Regions from separate parts of the Bradyrhizobium sp. S3.7.6 genome, predicted to be linked through region 2. Evidence: riboswitches for the same ligand, from Rfam matches in the RefSeq annotation. Region 2 holds a riboswitch; each other region holds the start of a gene.

Region 1 (7,289 bases), 330 kb from region 2:
TCTTGGCGCGTGCGCCGTCGCCGCCGGAATTGCGGGCGACAATCCATGCGATGCCGCGCGTGCGCATCAACTCGAGCTCGCCGTCGAACGTGAACGGCCCGCGCGACACGATCACGTCCGCAGCGAAAGGCAGCGGTGCTTCGGGCGGATCGACGAACCGCAGCGTGTAGGTGTGCTGCGGCTTGCTCGCGAATGGCGCGATGTGCTGCCGGCCGATGGCGAGGAACATTTTTGCCGGCGTCTCGGGCAGCGCAGCGACCGCGGCGGTGACGTCGGCGACTTCGATCCAGTTGTCGCCGGGCGCCTTCGTCCAAGGCGCGCGCTCGAGCGCGATCAGCGGCGTGCCCGTTTGCGCGCACGCCTGGACCGCGTGGCGGCTCATCTCGGCAGCGAAGGGATGTGTGGCGTCGATCACATGCGTGATGCGCTCACCGCGAATATAGTCCGCAAGCCCGCTCACGCCGCCGAAGCCGCCGATGCGGGTCGGCAGCGGCTGATCGGCGGGCGCGCGAGTGCGACCGCCATAGGAATACACGGCGTCGATGCGCGCGCGTGCGACTTCCGCGGCGAGCAAGCTCGCATCGGCGGTTCCGCCCAGAATGAGGGCGCGCGTCATGGCTGATCCCTGGCTGACCATCATCGGTATCGGCGAAGATGGCCTTGCCGGGCTGTCCGAGGCAAGCCGAAAGGCGCTTGCCAAGGCAGAAACTGTTTTTGGTGGCGAGCGTCATCTCGCGCTTGCTGATGTGGAGGGGCGCGGTCGCCCGTGGCCGGTGCCGTTCGACGCAGACATCGTGGTGAGCTGCCGCGGCCGGCCGACGGTGGTACTCGCCTCCGGCGATCCGTTCTGGCACGGTGCCGGTGCAAGTCTCGCCGAGAAGCTCGATGCCAACGAGTGGATCGCGCATTCGGCGCCATCGACCTTCTCGCTCGCCGCCGCGCGGCTCGGCTGGCGCCTCGAAGCCATTGCCTGTCTCGGGCTTCATGCCGCGCCGTTCGAGCGTCTCGTGCCGTATCTGGCGCCCGGTGCGCGCATCATTTGCCTCATGCGTGACGGCAAGGCGGCCGGTGATCTCGCCAAATGGCTGAGCGAGCGCGGGTGGGGCGCCTCGGCGTTCTGGACTCTCGCCGCGCTCGGCGGGGCGCGCGAAAGCATCGCTGAGCATCGTGCCGACGGCTTTGCGGGCGATCTCGCCGAAAACCTGGTCGCAGTGGCCGTCGAGGCGAGGGGCGGGCAAGGCATTCCCCGCAGCTCCGGCCTGTCCGACGATCTCTTTGCTCACGACGGCCAGATCACCAAACGGCCGGTGCGCGCGCTGGCGCTCTCGGCGCTGGCGCCGCGTCCCGGCGAGCGGCTGTGGGATATCGGCGCGGGTTCTGGCTCGATCTCGGTCGAATGGGCGCTGTGCGGCGGGACGGCGAGCGCCATCGAGGCGCGCGAGGATCGTGCCGCGAATATCCGCAGCAATGCAACAGCGTTCGGATTGGCGCATCGGATCACCGTCATCACGGGGAGCGCGCCCGAAGCTCTTGCCGGACTGGAAGCGCCGGACGCGGTCTTCATCGGTGGCGGTCTCGATATCGAGATGTTCGATGCCATCTGGTCACGGCTTGTGCCGGGTGCTCGGCTCGTCGCGCATGCGGTGACGCTGGAAACGGAAGCGCTGCTCGGCGAGCTGCACCAGCGCCATGGCGGCGAGTTGATGCGGGTCGAGATTGCCCATGCCGCGCCGCTCGGCCGCTACCGGTCCTGGGAAGCGTCGCGGCCCGTGGTGCAATGGAGTGCGGTTCGATGAAAGTCGCCGGACTCGGATTCAAGAAGGATGTCACGCTGGCTTCGCTGCGCGAGGCGCTGCTGGCGGCCGGTGGTCCCGAGGGCCTTGCGGCGGTCGCGACTGTTAGCGACAAGGCGGAAGCGGAGCCGCTCAAACAGCTCGCGCGCGAATGCGGCGTGCCGATCAAGGCAGTCTCGGCTGAAGCGTTGGCTAACATCCACACGCCGACGCAGTCAAAACTCGTCGCGGAAAAGTTCGGCACGGGCTCGGTCGCTGAAGCCGCTGCGCTCGTTGCGGCTGGCCCTCGCGCGCGATTGATTGCGACGCGGGCGGTCTCGCGGGATCGCACCGCGACCGCCGCGATCGCGGAAGGAGACGGCGCATGACGGTGCACTTCATCGGTGCCGGGCCGGGCGCTCCGGATTTGCTGACGTTGCGCGGACGCGACTTGATCGCGGCCTGTCCGGTCTGCCTCTATGCGGGCTCGCTGGTGCCCGAGGGCGTGCTGGCGCATTGCCCGCCCGGCGCCCGCATCGTCAACACCGCACCGCTGTCGCTCGACGAGATCATCGCGGAGATCGCTGCCGCGCATTCGGACGGCAAGGATGTTGCCCGCTTGCATTCGGGCGATCTCGCGATCTGGTCGGCGATGGGCGAGCAGCTTCGCCGCCTGCGCGCGCTCGGTATTCCCTACACGGTCACGCCGGGCGTGCCGTCCTTCTCGGCTGCAGCAGCTGCACTAGAGGCTGAGCTGACGCTGCCCGGTCTTGCCCAGTCAGTGGTGCTGACGCGCACGCCGGGCCGCGCCAGCGCGATGCCTGAGGGCGAAAAGCTCGCAGCGTTCGCCGCCACCGGAGCGGTGCTCGCGATCCATCTGTCGATCCATCTGCTCGACAAGGTCGTCGCAGAGCTCACGCCGCATTACGGCGCGGATTGCCCCGTCGCGATCGTCTGGCGTGCGAGCTGGCCGGACCAGCGCATCGTTCGCGCCACGCTGGCGACGCTCGATGCCGCCGTCGGCACCGAGATGGAGCGCACGGCGCTGATCCTGGTCGGCAAGACGCTTGGTGCTGCGGATTTTGACGAGAGCCGTCTCTATGCCGTCGACTACGACCGCCGCTATCGGCCGGTCGGTGCCGATCCGCGCTTTCCGGAGGCATCGTGATGCCGGCAGGGCTCGTCATCTCCGCGCCGGCCTCCGGCGTCGGCAAGACCACGCTGACGCTGGCGCTGGCGCGCGCCTGGCGCAATCGCGGATTGAACGTGCAGTGCTTCAAGAGCGGGCCCGATTATATCGATCCCGCCTTCCATGCCGCTGCGACGGGGCGCGCTTCCGTCAACGTCGATAGCTGGGCGATGGATCGCGGGGCGATAGCTCATCTCGTCGGTCGCGGCACTGATGCCGATGTCGTGCTCGCGGAGGGCTCGATGGGCCTGTTCGACGGCGTCGCCGCGCGCGGCGTCTCCGGCACCGGCGCCACCGCCGACATTGCTGAGATGCTGGGCTGGCCGGTGCTGCTGGTGATCGATCCCTCCGGACAGGCGCAGACGGCGGCGGCGATCGCCGCAGGCCTTCGTGACTATCGCGCCGGTGTGCGCCTTGCCGGCGTGGTGCTCAACCGCGTCGCCAGCCCACGTCATGAAGATCTCGTGCGGCGTGCACTCAACGACGCCGGCATCGCCGTGTTCGGCGCGCTGCCGCGCCATGCCGAGATCAGCCTGCCGAAACGGCATCTCGGCCTGGTGCAGGCCGAGGAGCAGGCCGAGATCGGCAAGCTGATCGACGAAGCCGCGCGCTTCGTCGCCGAGCATGTCGATCTCGATGCGGTGCTGCGATCGGCAGCGAGCTGGTCGCCGCAACCGGCGGCAAACGGCATGAATGTGACGCCGCCCGGGCAGCGCATTGCGTTGGCCCGCGATGCCGCGTTCTCCTTCATCTATCCGCACATGCTGGAAGCCTGGCGCGCGGCGGGCGCCGAGATATCGACCTTCTCGCCGCTTGCCGATGAAGCGCCTGACGCGAGTGCCGATGTCTGCTGGCTGCCCGGCGGCTACCCTGAGCTGCACGCGGGGAAGATCGCGGCCAATGCTCGCTTTCGCTACGGTCTGCGTGCCTTCGCTGACAAACGGCCGGTGCACGGCGAATGCGGGGGCTACATGGTGCTGGGAACCGCTCTGACCGACGCCGACGGCGTCCGTCATGAGATGACGGGCCTGCTCGGACTGGAGACGAGCTTTGCCAAGCGCCGCATGCATCTCGGCTATCGTCTCGCTGCGCTCGCCGCGCCGATGCCGGGCCATCAGGCCGGCGCGCGCCTGCGCGGTCATGAGTTCCACTATTCGACGATTATCGCGCAGCCGGATACGCCGCTGGCGGTCGTGCACGATGCAACAGGCGCGGTCATCGCCGAGACCGGCTCGCGCCGCGGTCATGCCACCGGCACGTTCTTCCATCTGATCGCGGAGGATCGGTGAGCGGTTTTGTCACTTTCATCTCGGCCGGCCCCGGCGACCCGGAGCTCCTCACGCTCAAAGGTGCCGCGCGGCTGCGCGATGCCGACGTCGTGCTCTATGACGACCTCGCCTCCGGTGCGATCCTCGATCTGGCCCGGCCCGGCGCCAATCTCGTCGCGGTCGGGAAGCGGGCAGGGCGGCCCTCGACCAAGCAGCACCACGTCAACCGCCTGCTGGTCGACTATGCCGCGGCTGGTGTCCGTGTGGTGCGGCTGAAATCGGGCGATGCGGGTATCTTTGGCCGGCTCGAGGAGGAGCTGGAGGCGCTGCGCGAAGCTGGCATCGGCTACGAGATCATTCCCGGAATCACCTCGGCCTGTGTCGCCGCTGCGCAAGCCGGCATTCCCCTGACCCGGCGCCACACCTCGCGCCGGGTGCAGTTCGTGACCGGGGCCGATGTCACCGGCGAGCTGCCGCAGAATTTGAACTGGGCGGCGCTGGCTGATCCCGAAGCGACCACCGTGGTCTATATGGGCCGGCGCACCTTTCCGGCGCTTGTCGCAAAATTGATCGAGCACGGCCTCGCGCCTGATACCCCGGCGCTGTTCGCCGAATCCCTCGGTCGTCCCGACGAGCGGCTGGTCCGCACCACCATTGCCGAGCTGGCCGAGCAACTTGCGCGGGGCGGCGCTGCCTCGATGGCCGCCGTGATCCTGTTCGGCGCACTGGCCGGGGATTATCCGTCATGACCGTCCCGGCCGCCCTTCGCCCCTTGACGCCCGGCTGGCGAAAGGGGCACACAGGAGATGCATGGTGCTCGAGGCGGCGCAAACCGCCGGAGCATAATCGGGAATGGGGGTGGGCGGACAGTTGCGCCGCCCAAAACCCCAGCCGCCCCCGCGACTGTAAGCGGTGAGGGACTCCGATCAGCCACTGGGCCGCAAGGCCCGGGAAGGCCGGAGAACCCCAGTGAACCGCGAGCCAGGAGACCGGCCGTGCATGTCTTGTGGCCAAGGCCGTCGGGTGTGACGGCAGGAAGGAACTGAACCATGCATATCGAACCCGGAGTCGTATCGGGCGCCAAGCTCGTGTTGAGTTACGCAACCGGCATCGCCGTCGGCGGCGTTGCGCTGAAGCTCGCGGTCGAGACCGTGCGCGAGCAGGGCATCACGTCGTTCGCGGCGCGGACGCTCGCCACCACGGGCCTCGTGTTCGTCTTCTTCGAGATCCTGCCGCACTTCCCGGTCGGCGTCTCCGAGGTGCACTTCATCCTCGGCTCGACCCTGTTCCTGCTGTTTGGGGCAGCGCCCGCGGCCTTCGGCCTTGCGTTCGGACTGTTGTTCCAGGGCATCTTCTTCGAGCCGCCCGATCTGCCGCAATTCGGCATGAACGTCACCACGCTGCTGGTGCCGCTGTTCGGGATCCAGGCGATCGCCGCGCGGATCATTGCCCGCAACACCGCCTATGTCGATCTCAGGTATCGCCAGGCGCTGGCGCTTTCGACCACGTATCAGGCCGGCGTCATCGCCTGGGTCGCGTTCTGGGCCCTCTATGGCTCGGGCTTCGGTGCGACCAACCTCGTCAACATCGCGACCTTCGCGGCCTCCTACGCGCTCGTCATCGTGATCGAGCCGCTGGCCGACCTCGGTGTGCTGGCGCTGGCGAAGTCGCTGCGCGGCGTCACCGCGCCCGGCCTCGTTACCCCGCGTTTGCATAACGCGGCTTGAGAGAGACAAGCGAACGGGCGGCCGTGATGGCCGCCCTTCGCACTCACGATGCTCACGCTCTCCCTGATAGGCATCGGTTGCGGCGATCCCGAGCAGCTCACGCGCGCCGCCGTTCAAGCCATCAACGCGGCCGATCTCATCCTGATCCCGCGCAAGGGGACGGCGAAGTCCGATCTCGCAGATCTCAGGCGGACGATCTGCGCGGATGTGCTCACCAATCAAACGACGCGCATTGCCGAGTTCGATCTTCCCGTGCGCGATGCCGGTGAAGCGGATTATCACAAGGGCGTGGACGATTGGCACGAGGCCGTGGCCGCGGCCTGGTCGCAGACGATCGCCAGCCATCTCGGTGATGATGGCAAGGTCGCGCTGCTGATCTGGGGCGATCCTTCGCTCTACGATTCCTCGCTGCGCATTGCGCGGCGGCTCGATCCCTTGCCTGATATCGAAGTTGTGCCCGGCATCACCTCGATCCAGGCGCTGTGCGCGGCGCATGCGCTGCCGCTCAACGACATCGGCGAACCCTTCCTCGTCACGACGGGGCGCCGCTTGCGCGAGGGCGGCTGGCCGCAAGGCGTCGATACCGTGGTGGTGATGCTCGACGGCGGCACGGCGTTCCAGTCGCTCGATCCTGCGGGGCTGCACATCTGGTGGGGCGCTTATCTCGGCATGCCCGATCAGATCGTCATGTCGGGCGTTCTGGCCGAGATCGGCCCGCACATCATCGCCGCGCGACAGGATGCGCGCGAGCGGCACGGCTGGATCATGGACAGCTACATTCTCAAGCGCAGGCCGTAAGCGAGGCAGCATGCTCCCTGAATGGGTCACCCGGAAATGCCCCGATGTCTCCGCTGTCCATCGCGAGGCGGCGCTCGCGCGTCAGGCGCAACTGACGAAGCCGGCTGGCGCGCTCGGCCGGCTGGAGCAGCTTGCGGTCGAGCTTGCGGGCCTGCAGGCGACCGAGCAGCCGCGTGCCGCGCGGGTGCCGATCATCGTCTTCGCCGGCGATCACGGCATCGTCGCGCAGGGCGTGTCGGCCTATCCGCAAGGAGTGACCATCGCGATGATGGCGAATTTTGCCTCGGGCGGTGCCGCGATCTCGGTGCTGGCGCGTGAGCTTGGCTCAAACCTTGAGGTCGTCGACGCCGGTACGCTGGCACAGGAGGAGATGGCAGGAATCGTCACCGACAAGCCGCGCAGCGGCACGCGCGACTTCAGCGTGGAAGCCGCGCTCACCCCCACGGAGCTGGCATTCGCCTTCGAAGCCGGTCAGCGCGCAGTCGCGCGCGCAGACGCCGGCAGGCCCGATCTCCTGATCTTCGGCGAGATGGGC
Region 2 (7,289 bases):
GAGATCGACGTAGTCATTGAAGAACAACGTGTCCTGCGAGACGTTGAACTGGTTGCTGCTCGCCGCCACGGTGGCGACGAAGCGATTGTCCATTCCGGCGACGTTGGAATTGACGGTGAGGTCGGTGATGTTGCCGTAGAGCCGCTGCGCGTGATCGAGCGCCAGGCGCTCGCGGTAGATGCTCTGCGCGCCTGCGAAATTGCCTACGGTCTAGTCGAACGACGAGATCTCGTTGTTGAACCAGTGCCGGTGGGCGTCATAGCCGTAGACTTGGCTTTTCAGCGAGATGTTGTTGGTGATGTCCCATTGAAAGCCGCTGCGCAGCCAGAGCTCGTTGGCGCCGCTGTGATTGTCGAGCACGTTGTAGTTCGTGGTCAGCGTGCGCGCGTCGATGGTGACCGGGACCGGCGTGCCGCCGCCGAGGTAATAGTTGCTCCAGACGCCGGACACGATGCCGTACGTCGGCACGATGCCCGGCGCGTTCGCCGGCACCAGCGGCGTCCCCCAGTAGAAGCGGTCGTTGTCCTGCCTGTATTCGGTTGCGCCCCAGATCTTCAGGTTCTCGTTGACGCGATAGTTCAGCTGGCCCGAGACGTTGCTGAGCTTCGAATAGGTGTCGTCGATAAAGCCCTTGTTGTTGAAATGGCTGATATCGAAGCGGTAGTCGAGGCCGTTGATCAGCGTGCTGCCGCCCGATCCGTAACCGGCGCGATAGCCGTTGAAGGAATCGTAGGAGGTGAAGGCGTCGTTGACGATTGGTCCGGTGTGCGGCGCCTTGTTCACGTAGTTGATGGCGCCGCCGGTCGCACCGAGGCCCGCCACCAGCGAGTCCGGTCCCTTGATGATCTCGACCTGCTGGAGGCCAGCCACGTCCATGGGACGGCCGGTCATGGTCGACGGCCCGATCGGGATGCCGTTGTAGAGCGTGGAGATCTGGTCGCCGGAAAAGCCACGCATCGAGAAGATGGCGGGCGCGCCGGGCGCATCGCCGCCGGTGACGCCGACTGCAGCCTTGGCGACGTCGGTCGTGGTCCGGATGCCCAGGTCCTGCATCGTCCGCTGACTGATGACCTCGACGGTCGCCGGCATCTCGCGCGCCGTGATGCCGAGCCGGGAGCCGACATCGGTGACGGCTGCCGTGTTGAGCGGCGTCTGCACCGGGCCGCTCGGAGCTTGCGTGGCCGGAACGGCGACAGCAGGGGCGCCACGATTGCGTCCCGCGGCGCGCCGGGCGGCGCGCTGCTTCTGAGTGCCGGGGCTGACGGCAGGAGCCTGTCGCGGCGCAGGCGGCGACACGATCACCGGGCCGACCTCCCGGGAGCGGTTGTCCTGCGCCGCGCTTTGCGCGAGCGCCGCGGACGACAAGGACACCGACGAGAGCAGAGTAATCAGGAAAGCACGCGATAACGCTGGCCTTGCGCCAGCACGGAAATGAAAATGTTGCACAACAACGCTCTGCGGCGACGCAAACAAACCGTCACCGCGGTTGCCTTAGTCATCCACCTTCGCCCCAGGCGGCGGATGCACCGGCTACTTGTCCGACATCAGGGCACCCCGCCCAATGCGTTCGCGCGTGACCATGGCTGGCAGCAGGTTTCCTGGCTCGCGGGTCATCGCCTTCGACCACCTTCCCAGAGGCCCAAGCGGGGCTCCAGTGGTTTGTTTGGTCGTCGACTATCCGCCTACAGTTGCGGGGGCAGCCGCGGAATTGCCCACTGAGGTGGACGCACCGCATTCCCTTGAAGAGTCCTTGCGGACACTACCGATCACGAAACTGGCATCAGGGGATGAGCGCGTCAACATCCGCGCGGGCTGCTGGACGGGCTGGTCGGTCGATGGTGGCCTTGTGTTGCTGTTTTGCACGATAGTCCGAAGGACCGCGTCGAAACGTCCAACCCGGCCTCCGGACCAGCCTGGGTAACGAACGCTTGACCACGATCAATGACTGCCTTTGGTGCCCGAATATGCTACTGAGGCCGAGTTCCGGCCTGACAAAGTAAGTCGATATTGATGCAGTTCGTCCGTACCATCCTGGCAGTCGCCATCGCCATATCCTTGGCGATGCTGCCGGTTGGCGCGTCCGCGGCGAACCTCGCAATGTCGTCGGATGGCATGCAGACGGCCATGCACATGAGCGGCGACGCCGACATGTCGATGGACGATTGTTGTCCCGACATGAAGGGAACAGGCTCCCATAGCGGCGGCTACAAGTGCGGGATGGGCTTCTGCTGCGTCGGTGGGATCATCGCGCTCGGTGATGTCAGGCCCGTGGCGTTCGAGCGTCTCGCCGTCATGGCCAGCACGTTGGCTATTCCCCCGGATCAGGTCGTTTCCTTCCGCGGCGGCAGTCCTCCTTTCCGACCTCCTCGAATCTGATCTCGCAAAGCCCGAGACGCGAGCGGCATGCCTGCTCGCGACGACGACTGACGTGCGCGCTTCACGCGCCACGGCGAAAGATCAATTCATGAGGACAAGACAATGCTTTCCAAAATCCGCACCGCGGCTCTCGCCGCCACCCTTTCGCTTGCCGCTTCAGCCGCGATGGCGGGCGCGGGCGACTACGCCTTCGAGCCCGTCACTCCGCAGATGAGGAAGGGCGAAGACGTCACGCTCGCCGTTCGCCTGACGAACAAGCAGTCCGGCAAGCCGATACCGGACGCAGTCATCTTCAAGACCCGCCTCGACATGGCCCCGGACGGGATGGCCGAGATGGAATCGGCGGTCGCGCCGCTGCCGTCCAGGGAGCCTGGTGTGTACGCCTTCAAGACGGACCTGCCGATGGCTGGCCGCTACCAGATGACGCTGTCCGTGAAGGTGCAGGGCGAACCGGAGACCGTCACCGGCAAGGTGATCGTCACGGCGGTCAAGTGAGCGTTCGGGCGCTGCCCGGCAGCGCCCGACATTCCCCCTTTTCCTTCACACGGACGCGCGCTCCCGGGTGCGCGGATACACGACATGAAAACGCTGCGTCTCCTGACGGCACTTGCGCTGGGCGGCGGCCTGGTCCTGGCCGGCTACTACTGGCATTCGAACGGTGCGGGCTGGCTCGCTGAGGCCGACATATCATCGGCTGCGGCCGCCGCGGAGCGAACTCCGCTCTACTACCGCGATCCAAGCGGCGCGTCGCTCTGGTCTGCGGGTCCGAAGAAGGACGACCGCGGGCGGGACTATCTGCCGGTCTACGACGACGATGGAGCGGCCGTCGCGCCGGCGCTACCGAAGGCGCAAGCGGCTTCGCCGCGAAAAATCCTCTACTACCGCAATCCGATGGGGCTGCCCGACACGTCGCCCGTCCCAAAGAAGGATCCGATGGGGATGGACTATGTCGCCGTTTACGAAGGCGACGACACCGACGACGGCACGGTGAAGCTGTCGCCCGGCAAGATCCAGCGCGCGGGCGTGAAGTCCGAGCCCGTCACGCGGCGCTCGATCCGGGTCTCGGTGAAGGCGCCCGGCACGATCCAGCTCGATGAACGCCGCGTGTCGGTGATCGCGATGCGCGCCGAAAGCTTCGTGCAGAAGGTCGCCGACGTGACCACCGGCACGCGCGTGAAGGCCGGCCAGCCGCTGATGGAAATCTACAGTTCGGCGGTGGCGTCCGCAGCGGCGGAATATCTTGCGACGATCACCTCCAAGACGGTCGGCGGTGTCGAGATGTACGGCCGCGGCTCGCGACAGCGGCTGGTCAATCTCGACGTTCCCGAGTCCGTCATTGCGGAGATGGACAAGACGCACACCGCGCCCGTCGCCATACGCTGGTCTGCGCCGCGCGACGGGGTCGTGCTCGAACGCAATGCGATCGAAGGGATGCGGGCCAATCCCGGCGACGTTCTGTTCCGGATCGCGGACACCTCGGTGGTCTGGGCGCTGGTCGACGTGGCCGAGCGCGATCTCGGCAACATCGCGGTGGGGCAGTCAGTCGCGGTGCGCGCGCGCAGTTTCCCCGGCCGGACCTTCACCGGGACCATCGCCGTCGTCTATCCGCAGGTGAACCGCGACACGCGCACCGTTCGCATCAGGATCGAGCTCGCCAATCCGGACGCGGTGCTGCTGCCCGACATGTACGTCGATGCCGACATCGACACGGCCGATGCCGCGCCCGTCCTGGCGATACAGGACAGCGCGGTGCTCGACACCGGCAGCCGGCAGGCCGTGCTCGTCGACAAGGGGGAAGGGCGTTTCGAGCCGCGGGAAGTCAAGCTCGGCCGTCGCGGCGGCGGCTATGTCGAGGTGCGCCATGGTCTCGCGGACGGCGAGGCGGTGGTGACCTCCGCCAACTTCCTGATCGATGCGGAAAGCAACCTGAAGGCCGCGCTGAAGGGGTTTGGCGAGGCGGCATCCCAGGCCACCGACGCCGGCCCTGGCAATGCAACGGGAGATCACAAATGATCGCCCGCATCATCGCCTGGTCGGCGCGCAATCTGCTGCTCGTGCTGTTCGGCGCCGGCTTCGCGGCCGCCGCCGGCCTCTATGCCCTGGTTCACCTTCCGCTGGATGCGATCCCGGACCTCTCGGATACGCAGGTCATCGTCTACACCGAGTATCCCGGCCAGGCGCCGCAGGTGATCGAGGATCAGGTCACCTATCCGCTGACGACGGCGATGCTCACCGTGCCGAAATCGAAGGTCGTACGCGGCTTCTCGTTCTTCGGCGTCTCCTTCGTCTATGTGATCTTCGAGGACGGCACCGACATCTATTGGGCGCGGTCGCGCGTCATGGAATTCCTGAACGGCGCGGCGTCCAGGCTTCCCGCCGGCGTCACCCCGACCATCGGGCCCGACGCGACCGGCGTCGGCTGGGTCTACCAATACGCCGTCATATCGAAGGAATTGAACCTGGCGGACACGCGCACGATCCAGGACTGGAATCTGAAGTTCGCGCTGGCCAAGGCCGAAGGCGTCGCCGAGGTCGCCAGCGTCGGCGGCTTCGTCAAGCAGTACAACGTGGTCCTCGACCCGCAGCGGATGCGCGACCGCGGCATCAGCATGCAAAAAATACGTGAGGCGATCCGCGCCAGCAACGCCGACGTCGGCGGCCGCACCGTCGAGCTCTCCGAGTTCGAATACGTCATCCGCGGCAAGGGCTACATCAAGAGCATCAACGATCTCGGCAACATCGTGCTGAAGACGAGCAACGGCACGCCGGTGCTGCTGCGGGACGTCGCCAACGTCGAGCTCGGGCCCGACGAGCGGCGCGGCATCGCCGAATTGAACGGCGAGGGCGAGGTCGCAAGCGGCATCGTGCTGCAGCGGTTCGGCGTCAACGCCCTCGACGTCATCGAAAACGTCAAGAAGCGCTTCAGGGAGATCGCGAGCAGCCTGCCGAAATCGGTCGAGATCGTGCCGGTCTACGACCGGTCGAACCTGATCTACGCGGCGATCGATACCCTCAAGCATACCCTGTTCGAGGAGAGCATCGTCGTCGGGCTCGTCTGCATCGTGTTCCTGCTGCATGTCCGCAGCGCACTCGTCGCGATCCTGATGTTGCCGGTCGGCGTGTTGATGGCGTTTGGCGCCATGAAGCTGCTCGGGCTGGGATCGAACATCATGAGCCTGGGTGGCATCGCGATTGCGATCGGCGCCATGGTGGACGCCCGCCATCGTCATGATCGAGAACGCACACAAGCACCTCGAACGGGCGGGGCCCGATCAGTCACGCGTGCAGGTTCTGATCGACGCGGCATCCGAGGTCGGCCCCGCGCTCTTCTTCAGCCTGTTGATCATCACCGTGTCGTTCATGCCGATCTTCACGCTGGAATCGCAGGAGGGCCGATTGTTCAGCCCGCTGGCGTTCACGAAGACCTTCTCGATGGCCGCCGCGGCGTTGCTGTCCGTCACCCTGGTGCCGGCGCTGATGGTGATCTTCGTCCGCGGCAGGATCGTCCCGGAGAGCAGGAACGTCATCAACCGCTTCCTGATCTGGGTCTACCGTCCCGTGATCAAGGGGGTTCTGCGCGCCAAGACGCCGGTCATCCTGGCTTCGCTCGTCGTGCTTGCGGTGACGATCTGGCCGGCGCGCCAGCTCGGCACCGAGTTCATGCCGGCGCTGAATGAGGGAACGCTGCTCTACATGCCAACGACGCTGCCCGGCATTTCGGTCACCAAGGCGGCCGAGCTGATGCAGATGCAGGACCGCATCATCAAGTCGTTCCCGGAGGTCGCTTCGGTCTATGGCAAGGCGGGACGAGCCGCCACTGCGACCGATCCCGCCCCGACAGAGATGTTTGAGACGATCGTCAACCTGAAGCCTAGGGAGCAGTGGCGTTCCGGCGTTACCGTCGACAGTCTCATCGCCGAGATGGACAAGGCGTTGCAGTTTCCGGGTGTCTCCAATGCCTGGACCATGCCGATCAAGGCACGTATCGACATGCTCTCGACCGGAATCCGCACGCCGGTCGGCGTCAAGGTCATGGGCAATGACCTCGCCGAGATCGACCGGCTCGCGAAGCAGATCGAACGCGTCATCAAGACCGTACCCGGCACCTCGTCGGCCTACGCCGAGCGTGGCATCGGCGGCTATTATCTCGAGATCGTTCCCGACCGTGAGGCGCTCGCCCGTTACGGCATCCTGATCCAGGACGTCCAGGACACCATCGCGGCCGCGCTCGGCGGTCAGACGGTCACGACGATCGTGGAGGGACGGCAGCGGTTCACCGTGAACATGCGCTATCCGCGCGACCTTCGTGACAACCCCAAGGCCATCGCCAGCGACATCCTGGTGCCGATGCCGTCGGGCGGCGCCGTGCCGCTCGGCGAGGTGGCGAAGGTCGAACCCGCGCGCGGGCCGACGTCGATCCGGACGGAGAACGGCCAGCTTGCGACCTACATCTACGTCGACATCCGGGATCGCGACATCGGAAGCTACGTCACTGACGCGCAACGCGCCGTGACGGAGAGCATCCGGTTTCCCGCCGGCACCTACGTCGTGTGGAGCGGCCAGTACGAATATCTGCAGCGCGCCGCCGCCCGTCTGAAGATCGTGGTGCCCGTGACGCTCACGATCATCTTCCTGCTGCTGTACCTGAACTTCCGGGCGATGACCGAGACGCTGATCGTGATGCTGTCGCTGCCGTTCGCGCTGGTCGGCGGCATCTGGATGATGTGGTGGCTCGGCTTCAACCTGTCCGTTGCCGTCGCGGTCGGCTTCATCGCGCTCGCAGGCGTCGCCGCCGAGACGGGTGTCGTCATGCTGATCTACCTCGATCACGCGCTGGCCGAGGTGAAGGCCAGATGCAGCGCCGAGGGGAGGCCACTGACGCGCCGGGATCTCCACGACGCCATCATGGTGGG
Region 3 (7,289 bases), 330 kb from region 2:
AGGAGATCGCGGGCAGCGGTACCGGCGTCGATGCGGCCGGCCGTGCGCACAAGGCGCGCGTGATCGACGCTGCGATCGTGCGGCATGGCGTTGCAGGTGCTTCGCCGGAAAAGATCCTGTGCGCCGTCGGCGGCCTCGAAATCTCGGCGATCTGCGGCGCCATCATTGCGGCTGCACAAGCCCGCATTCCCGTGTTGATCGATGGCTTCATCGTATCCGTGGCCGCGTTGGCGGCGGTGCGGCTGAACCCGTCGTGCCAGCCATTCCTGCTGCCGTCGCATCAATCGGCGGAGCAGGGGCATCGGCTGGTGCTGCGCGCGCTGAACGTGCAGCCGTTGATCAGCCTCGATCTCAGGCTCGGCGAAGGATCGGGTGCCGCCATCGCGCTGCCGCTGGTGCGGCTCGCGTGCAGCCTTCACAACGGCATGGCGACCTTCGCGCAGGCCAACGTGCCGGATCGCCCGGCCTGATCCAGCTCAAGCCGCGCGCTGATTGACCGCGACGACGCGCCAGCCGGTGGCGAGCCGGTCGATCCGGGTCAGTGACAACGGATCGATCACGAAGCGCAGGGCCGCTTGTGGTGTCAGATCCAGAGCAATGCAGAGTGCGGCGCGGATCGTGCCGGAGTGCACGACGAGCGTTGCTGAGCCGGCGCCGATTTGCGCGAGACCCAGCCGGACGCGCGCGACCTGATCCTCAAAACTTTCGCCGCCCGGCGGCCGGCCGCGCGCCGGATTGCTCCAGAACTGCGCATAGGCCTCGCCGCCGGTCGCCGCGAGCTCGTCATGCCGCAGGCCGGTCCAGTCGCCAAAATCCTGCTCACTGAATTCGGGCACCAACGCGGGTTCGAGTCCCAGCGCGCGCGCCGTCTCAACCGTACGTCGCGCCGGGCTCGCCAAGCTCGCAGCATCTGGCGGAAGCCTCTGCCGCAACGCCTCCAGCTGCACGCGATCGCCGAGATCGGCGGGCGCGTCGGCTGCGTGGATCGTCCCTTTGGCGCCGTCGACGGGCGCATGCCGTATCAGCCAGAGGAAGGTCTCGCCTTCCATGCCTATCTCCAGGGAAGTTGGTCGCTGTGGTAATAACGTCGCACCGGCACATTGACTCTGTCTTGTCGGTAATCCTAGATGGCTTTGACGGTTTCCCCGAGTGGGGATGAAAAGGGAATGCGGTGCGGGGATTTTGTCCCCAATGCCGCGGCTGCCCCCGCAACTGTAAGCGGCGAATCTTGCGTCACGAGCCACTGGGTATCTCGGTCCCGGGAAGGCGATGCAAGGTACTGACCCGCGAGCCAGGAGACCTGCCGTCAGCCGTGGTCACACGCGAAGATGTCGGTCGGGGAGTACAGACATTCGGCTTCATCGGAAGGCTCATAAGCCGGAAGATGGGACCTTGGTTCGCGGTGACGTGCCACTGACGTCACACCGAGGTCCCGAACTGTGTCTTCCATTCGTCTTGTACGACCGCGTTGCTTCCTGCTCGCTTCCGCCGCGCTTACGTCATTTGCCACCCTCGATCTGCCTGCCGCCGTGGCGCAGCAGGCCCGCGAGCCGCTGCCGCCGGTCGAGGTGTCGCCCGCCCAATCCCGCAAACCGGCAAAGCCGGCGGCCCGGGACGCGCAGAGCCCACGCCGCGCAGCATCGCGCAGGCCAGCGGCCGCATCGGCCGCGGCCAAGCCCGTCGTGCCGACCGCGGCGGCGCAGACGCCGCTCAACACCAATGTGGTTGCCGAGAGCGCCTCGCGCCTCGGCCTGACCGTGCAGGAGACACCCGCGACCGTCGAAGTCATCTCGGCCGCGACCATGCGGGAGCAGGGCTATCGCACCGTGTCGGAGGTTGCGCAGGGCGCGGTCGGTGTCACCTCCGGCGACAATCCGGCCGAGCCCGCGGCTTTCTCCATGCGTGGCTTCACCAACAGCCAGATCAACATGCTCTACAACGGCATCAAGATCGGTCCGCAGAACATGACCTCGCGGATCACGGATACGGCCAATCTCGCAGCCGTGGAATTTTTGAAAGGTCCGGCCTCGCTGATGTCGGGCGAAGGTGCCGCCGGTGGCGCAATCAACTTGATCACGAAGCAGCCACACACCGGGCCGATCCGGAATGAAGCTGACTTTTCCTGGGATTCGCTCAACTCGTTCGGCGTCCATTACGGCTCGGGCGGCAGCACTAACGTGCAGGGGCTCGACTACCGCTTCGACATCAGCCGCGCCTCGCTCAATGGCTTTGCCGACGACACCAATACCAAGACGTTGGATGTGTCTGGCCAGCTCAATTACCGCATCTCCGACAGCCTCAAGATGTGGGGCGCGATCGAGTACCGGGAAGATCGCTCGAAGGCCTATTGGGGCGCACCGCTGGTACCGATCGCCTTCAGCGGCTCGCATGCGACGAGCGGCATTGTTTCGGGCAATTACGTCTCGAACTTCAACAAAACGAAGCTCGGTGCGATCACGATCGACGATCGTACCTTCAACACCAATTACAACGTTCTCGACAACCGCAACGTGGCACAAGAGGTGTGGCTGCGCGGCGGCTTCGAACTGAAGCTGGCGCCTGACCTGACGCTGAAAAGCCAAGCCTATGCCTATGGCGCGGAGCGTACCTGGTTCAACAACGAGATCGAGGCTTTCAATGCCAGTACGGGCCTGCCCAACTCGAACATGGTCGATCGCGAGCGCTTCTATGTTGCACATAGCCAACGCCTTGTCGGCAACATTACCGACCTGATTTGGGACGCTAATATCGCAGGCTTCGACAACCGCCTGGTCACGACACTTTCGTCCAGCTATCTCGATTTCGTCAGGCCAGGCGCGGCCAACTTCCCGGACGATTACGTCTCGCTCGTCAATCCCGACCGTGGCCTTTACGGCCTGCTCACGACGCAGCAACAGACCGCGCGCATCGACAACGAAGCGCTGTCGTTCGAGGACCGGCTGAAGCTCACGCGAACCTTCGCGCTGGTCGGCGGCCTGCGCGTCGAGCATATCGGGCTTGACCGCAACTCGACCGACTCCGCCGGGCTGGAAAAGGCGAACTTCCCGTTCTCGACGTCCTGGGTCCCGACGACGGGGCGTATCGGCTACACTTGGGAGGCCGTTCCGGGCCTGACCTTCTTCAGCCAGTATGCGACCGGCGCCGATATCTCGGCCAACAACATCTTCCTGCTCGGCCCGACCCAGCCGCTCGACCTGACCACCGCGCGCACCTATGAGACCGGCGTCAAGCACCTGTTCTGGGACAACAGGGCGGAGTGGTCGTTCTCGGCCTACGACATCCTGCGCAAGAACGTCTATGCAGCGGCCGGCGGCATGCAGCTCAACATCGCAGGCCGGCAGGAGTCGAAGGGCGTCGAGCTCGCCGCGGCCGTACGCCCGATCGATCCCCTGCGGCTCTGGGGCAACATCGCTTATGTCGATGCACGCTATGCCGACTACAATTTTGCCGGTGGTTCGTTCTCCGGCAACACGCCGCCGAACGTGCCGCGTGTCGTGGCCAATGCCGGTGCGTCGTACCGGTTCTTCACGCCCTGGCCGGTGGAGCTCGGCATCACGGGCCGCTATGTCGGCGACCGCTACAACACCGATGCCAACGTCGTGACGATGAAGGCCTACACCGTCGCCGACGTCTACGCCTTCGTCGACATCCCGAAGACGGTGTTCAACGCGGTCGACCAGGCCCGTCTGGGCTTCCGCGTGCGCAACATCACCGACAAGCGCTACGCGATCTGGGGCGATCCGTTCTATCCCGACCAGATCCTGCTCGGTGCGCCCAGGACCTATGAGCTCTCGGCCGCGTTCAAATGGTAGGGCGCTGACCACATGATGAACGCGATCGTGCTGCTGCATCGCTGGCTCGGGATCGCGTTCTGCCTGCTGTTCGCGATGTGGTTCGCGAGCGGAATCGTGATGCACTTTGTCCCGTTTCCGTCATTGACGGAGGCGGAGCGCTTTTCCGGACTTACGCCGGTTGATCGCGGAGAGGTGAGGATTACGGTCGCGGATGCCGTCGCCGCGAGCGAGATCGCGGACGCCACGCGCGTTCGCCTGGTCCAGCGGAGCGACGGGCCGGTCTATGTCGTGTCGGACCGGTCGCGTGTGGGCGCGGTCCATGCCTCCGACGGACGGGATGCATCGGTGACGTCCGCCGACGTCGCGGTCGGTATCGCGCGGGATCATGCCCGGCAACGCGGGCTCGATGCCGCGCGGGCGGCGATGATTTCGGGCGCGGATTATGATCAATGGAGCGTACCCAACGGCTTTGATCGACACCGGCCTCTGTTGCGCGTCGCTCTTGGCGATGCGGCCGGAACCGAGGCCTATGTCTCCTCGCGCACCGGCGAAGTCGTGCTGGATACGACCCGCAGCGAGCGCGGGTGGAATTGGGCCGGCAGCGTCCTGCACTGGATCTATCCGACGGTCCTGAGGAGCAACTGGTCCCTTTGGGATCAGGTGGTCTCGACATTGTCGCTGGTGGCTTTTATCGCCGCGACGCTCGGCGCGGTGCTCGGAATTACCAGGATCAGGATTCGAGGGCGTCGGGTCTCGTCGCCTTATCGCGGGTGGCACGCACTGCATCACATCATTGGTCTCGTCGCGACCGTTTTCGTGCTGACCTGGAGTTTCAGTGGCTGGCTCTCGATGGATCACGGCCGGCTGTTCTCGCGTGGGGAGCTGACCCCGACCGAAGCGGGCGTGGTGTATGCCACGCCTGACTGGACGACGGCCTCTCCGGTCGGTCAGCCGTCGGCTCGCGAAGTCGAATGGTTCGCCGTCAGCGGTGTCGTCTACCGGCGCGACCGGATCGGCCTCGCCAGTCAGACCTTGACCAAAACGGCGGAGGCGAGCCGCAGCGGGCCGGTGGCATTCCTCGGCGAGAAGGATGTCCATGACCTGACGACGCGCCTTGCGCCGGACTGTGGCGCCCCGTCCGTTCTTGCCGACAATGACGACTATCCCGCGCACTCGGCTGTCCCCGGAGCGCCCGTCTATCGCTCCCGATGCGGCGACCTCTGGTTCGACATCGACGGTGCCGACGGCCGCGTGCTGCAAAGACTGGATGCCTCGCGGCGGGCCTATCGCTGGTTCTATGGCGCGCTTCACACGCTCGATTTTCCCGTTCTCATGGCGCATCCGCGTCTGCGCGATATCATGGTCGTCGGGCTCTGCTTGCTCGGGCTGGCATTTTCCGTCACCGGCATCGTGATCGGCTGGCGGCGCTTGCGGTCGACGTTCGCGGCTTGAGCTGCGTATCGAGCAAATCATATGCGCCATGCAAATTGCGGGTTGCGCGGGCGATGGCAGGCGCGGATGATCGTCCGAGGGGGCGCAGCGGTGCGCTCTCTCAATGGGGCGATCGTGATCGATGTCAATTCAGCGCAAGCGCCTCGGCATGATGACCCCGTCGTCAAACTCGGTGCTGGAGCCCGTCACCAATTCCATGCTGCATGGCGTGGCCGGCGTCACCGCTCATTTTTCGCGCTTCCGCGTTACCGAGATCGCGCTCGATGCCGCGGCGCTGAACCAGTTCGATGCCTCGGTGATGCTGCCGGTGGCGGATCTGTTGGCGGACGCCAAGGTCGATGCCATTGCCTGGAACGGCACATCGGCAAGCTGGCTCGGTATCGACCGCGATCGGAGCCTGTGCGAAGCGATCGCGGCGCGGACCCATGTCCCGGCGACGACCTCCACGCTCGCCTGCATCGACGCGGTCCGCGCGCTCGGCGCCGGACGTGTCGGCCTGGTCTCACCCTATACGGACGACGTGCAACGGCGGATCGGCGATGGCTGGGCCGAGGAGGGGATCGCCCCTCACGCCGAGCGGCATCTCGGCCTGCGCGATAATTTTTCCTTCGGTGAGGTCACGCCCGCGACGATCGCCGACATGATCCGCGCGGTCGCGGCGGACGGTGCCGATGCCGTCGTCATTCTCTGCACCAATCTCGACGGCGCCGCGCTGGCTGCCGCACTCGAACGGGAGTTGGGCATCGCCGTGCTGGACTCGGTCGCGGTCACGCTGTGGCGGACGCTCGAGCTCGCCGGTGGCGACATCGCGGCCCTTGCGGCGTGGGGCCGGATCTTCCAGACATCAGCGATCATCAAGTGACGGAGACACCTGTGACGCAGCTCGATCTCGCCATTCGCGGCGGCACCATCGTGACGGCCAGCGACGAGTTTCGCGCCGATATCGGCATTCGCGACGGGCGCATCGTCAGCATCGCCGACCGCATTGAAGGTGCGGCGCGCGAGATCGACGCGACGGGTCTGCTGGCGCTGCCGGGCGGGATCGACAGCCACGTCCACATCTCCCAGGCCTCCGGACCCGACGTCGTGATGGCCGACGATTTTGCTTCGGCAACGCGCGCGGCGGCGGCCGGCGGCAACACCATGGTGCTGCCCTTCGCGCTCCAGGAGAAGGGGACGTCGCTGCGCACCTGCGTCGAGAACTACCGCAAGCTCGCCGAGGGCGAATGCTACATCGATACCGCCTTCCACCTCATCATCTCCGACCCCACCGCAGTCGTACTCGGGCAGGAGCTGCCGGCTCTCGTCAAGGATGGCTACACCTCGTTCAAGGTGTTCATGACTTATGACGACCTCGTGCTCAGCGACAAGCAGCTGCTGGAAGTGTTCGACGTCGCGCGCCGCGAGGAGGCGCTGGTCATGGTCCATTGCGAGGGTTACGACGCGATCCGCTTCCTCACCGCGAAGCTCGAACGCGAGGGCCATATCGCGCCCTATTATCACGGCACCTCGCGGCCGCAGGCCGTCGAGCGCGAGGCGACGCATCGCGCCATCAGCCATGCCGAGGTGATCGGCGTCCCCATCATGATCGTGCACGTCTCCGGGCGCGAGGCGATGGAGCAGGTGCGCTGGGCCCAGCAGCGCGGACTGCCGGTGCATGCCGAGACCTGCCCGCAATACATCACGCTGACGGCCGACGACATGAAAGGCCTGAACATGGACATGTCAGGCGCAAAGTATGTCTGCTCGCCGCCGCCGCGCGATGCCGAAAGCCAGCAGGCGATCTGGGAAGGCATCACCACCGGCGTGTTCCAGACCTTCTCGTCCGATCACTGCCCGTTCCGCTACGACGACCCCAAGGGTAAGCTGACGCCGAATTCCCGCACCTCGTTCCGCTGGGTGCCGAACGGCATCCCCGGCGTCGAGACCCGGCTGCCGATCCTGTTCTCGGAGGGCGTGTCGAAGGGGCGTATCAGCTTGCAGAAATTCGTCGAGCTGACCGCGACCAATCATGCGCGGATCTACGGGCTCTATCCGCGCAAG

Evidence for each region. Region 2 has a riboswitch for cobalamin ahead of ACVJ5M_RS34950 (TonB-dependent receptor plug domain-containing protein). Riboswitches for the same ligand answer to the same signal wherever they lie in the genome.
Region 1: it holds a riboswitch for cobalamin, as region 2 does, so the genes downstream of both, ACVJ5M_RS33555 (energy-coupling factor ABC transporter permease) here and ACVJ5M_RS34950 (TonB-dependent receptor plug domain-containing protein) in region 2, are expected to answer to the same signal.
Region 3: it holds a riboswitch for cobalamin, as region 2 does, so the genes downstream of both, ACVJ5M_RS33535 (TonB-dependent receptor) here and ACVJ5M_RS34950 (TonB-dependent receptor plug domain-containing protein) in region 2, are expected to answer to the same signal.

What each region holds. Positions count from the first base shown of each region.
Region 1 covers NZ_JBSSEQ010000001.1:6,858,516-6,865,804, reverse strand. The annotation lists gene ACVJ5M_RS33585 (cobalt-precorrin-6A reductase) at 1-616, opposite strand, end outside; gene ACVJ5M_RS33580 (bifunctional cobalt-precorrin-7 (C(5))-methyltransferase/cobalt-precorrin-6B (C(15))-methyltransferase) at 615-1,796, shown strand; gene ACVJ5M_RS33575 (cobalamin biosynthesis protein) at 1,793-2,161, shown strand; gene cobM (precorrin-4 C(11)-methyltransferase) at 2,158-2,940, shown strand; gene ACVJ5M_RS33565 (cobyrinate a,c-diamide synthase) at 2,940-4,250, shown strand; gene cobA (uroporphyrinogen-III C-methyltransferase) at 4,247-4,978, shown strand; cobalamin riboswitch at 5,024-5,241, shown strand; gene ACVJ5M_RS33555 (energy-coupling factor ABC transporter permease) at 5,279-5,956, shown strand; gene cobF (precorrin-6A synthase (deacetylating)) at 6,005-6,754, shown strand; gene cobT (nicotinate-nucleotide--dimethylbenzimidazole phosphoribosyltransferase) at 6,765-7,289, shown strand, end outside.
Region 2 covers NZ_JBSSEQ010000001.1:7,184,784-7,192,072, reverse strand. The annotation lists gene ACVJ5M_RS34955 (TonB-dependent receptor) at 1-129, opposite strand, end outside; gene ACVJ5M_RS34950 (TonB-dependent receptor plug domain-containing protein) at 211-1,371, opposite strand; cobalamin riboswitch at 1,572-1,779, opposite strand; gene ACVJ5M_RS34945 (hypothetical protein) at 2,011-2,376, shown strand; gene ACVJ5M_RS34940 (FixH family protein) at 2,479-2,871, shown strand; gene ACVJ5M_RS34935 (efflux RND transporter periplasmic adaptor subunit) at 2,956-4,389, shown strand; partial or broken gene ACVJ5M_RS34930 (efflux RND transporter permease subunit) at 4,386-7,289, shown strand, end outside.
Region 3 covers NZ_JBSSEQ010000001.1:6,851,169-6,858,457, reverse strand. The annotation lists gene cobT (nicotinate-nucleotide--dimethylbenzimidazole phosphoribosyltransferase) at 1-470, shown strand, start outside; gene ACVJ5M_RS33540 (histidine phosphatase family protein) at 477-1,049, opposite strand; cobalamin riboswitch at 1,121-1,322, shown strand; gene ACVJ5M_RS33535 (TonB-dependent receptor) at 1,440-3,812, shown strand; gene ACVJ5M_RS33530 (PepSY domain-containing protein) at 3,825-5,246, shown strand; gene ACVJ5M_RS33525 (maleate cis-trans isomerase family protein) at 5,368-6,108, shown strand; gene hydA (dihydropyrimidinase) at 6,120-7,289, shown strand, end outside.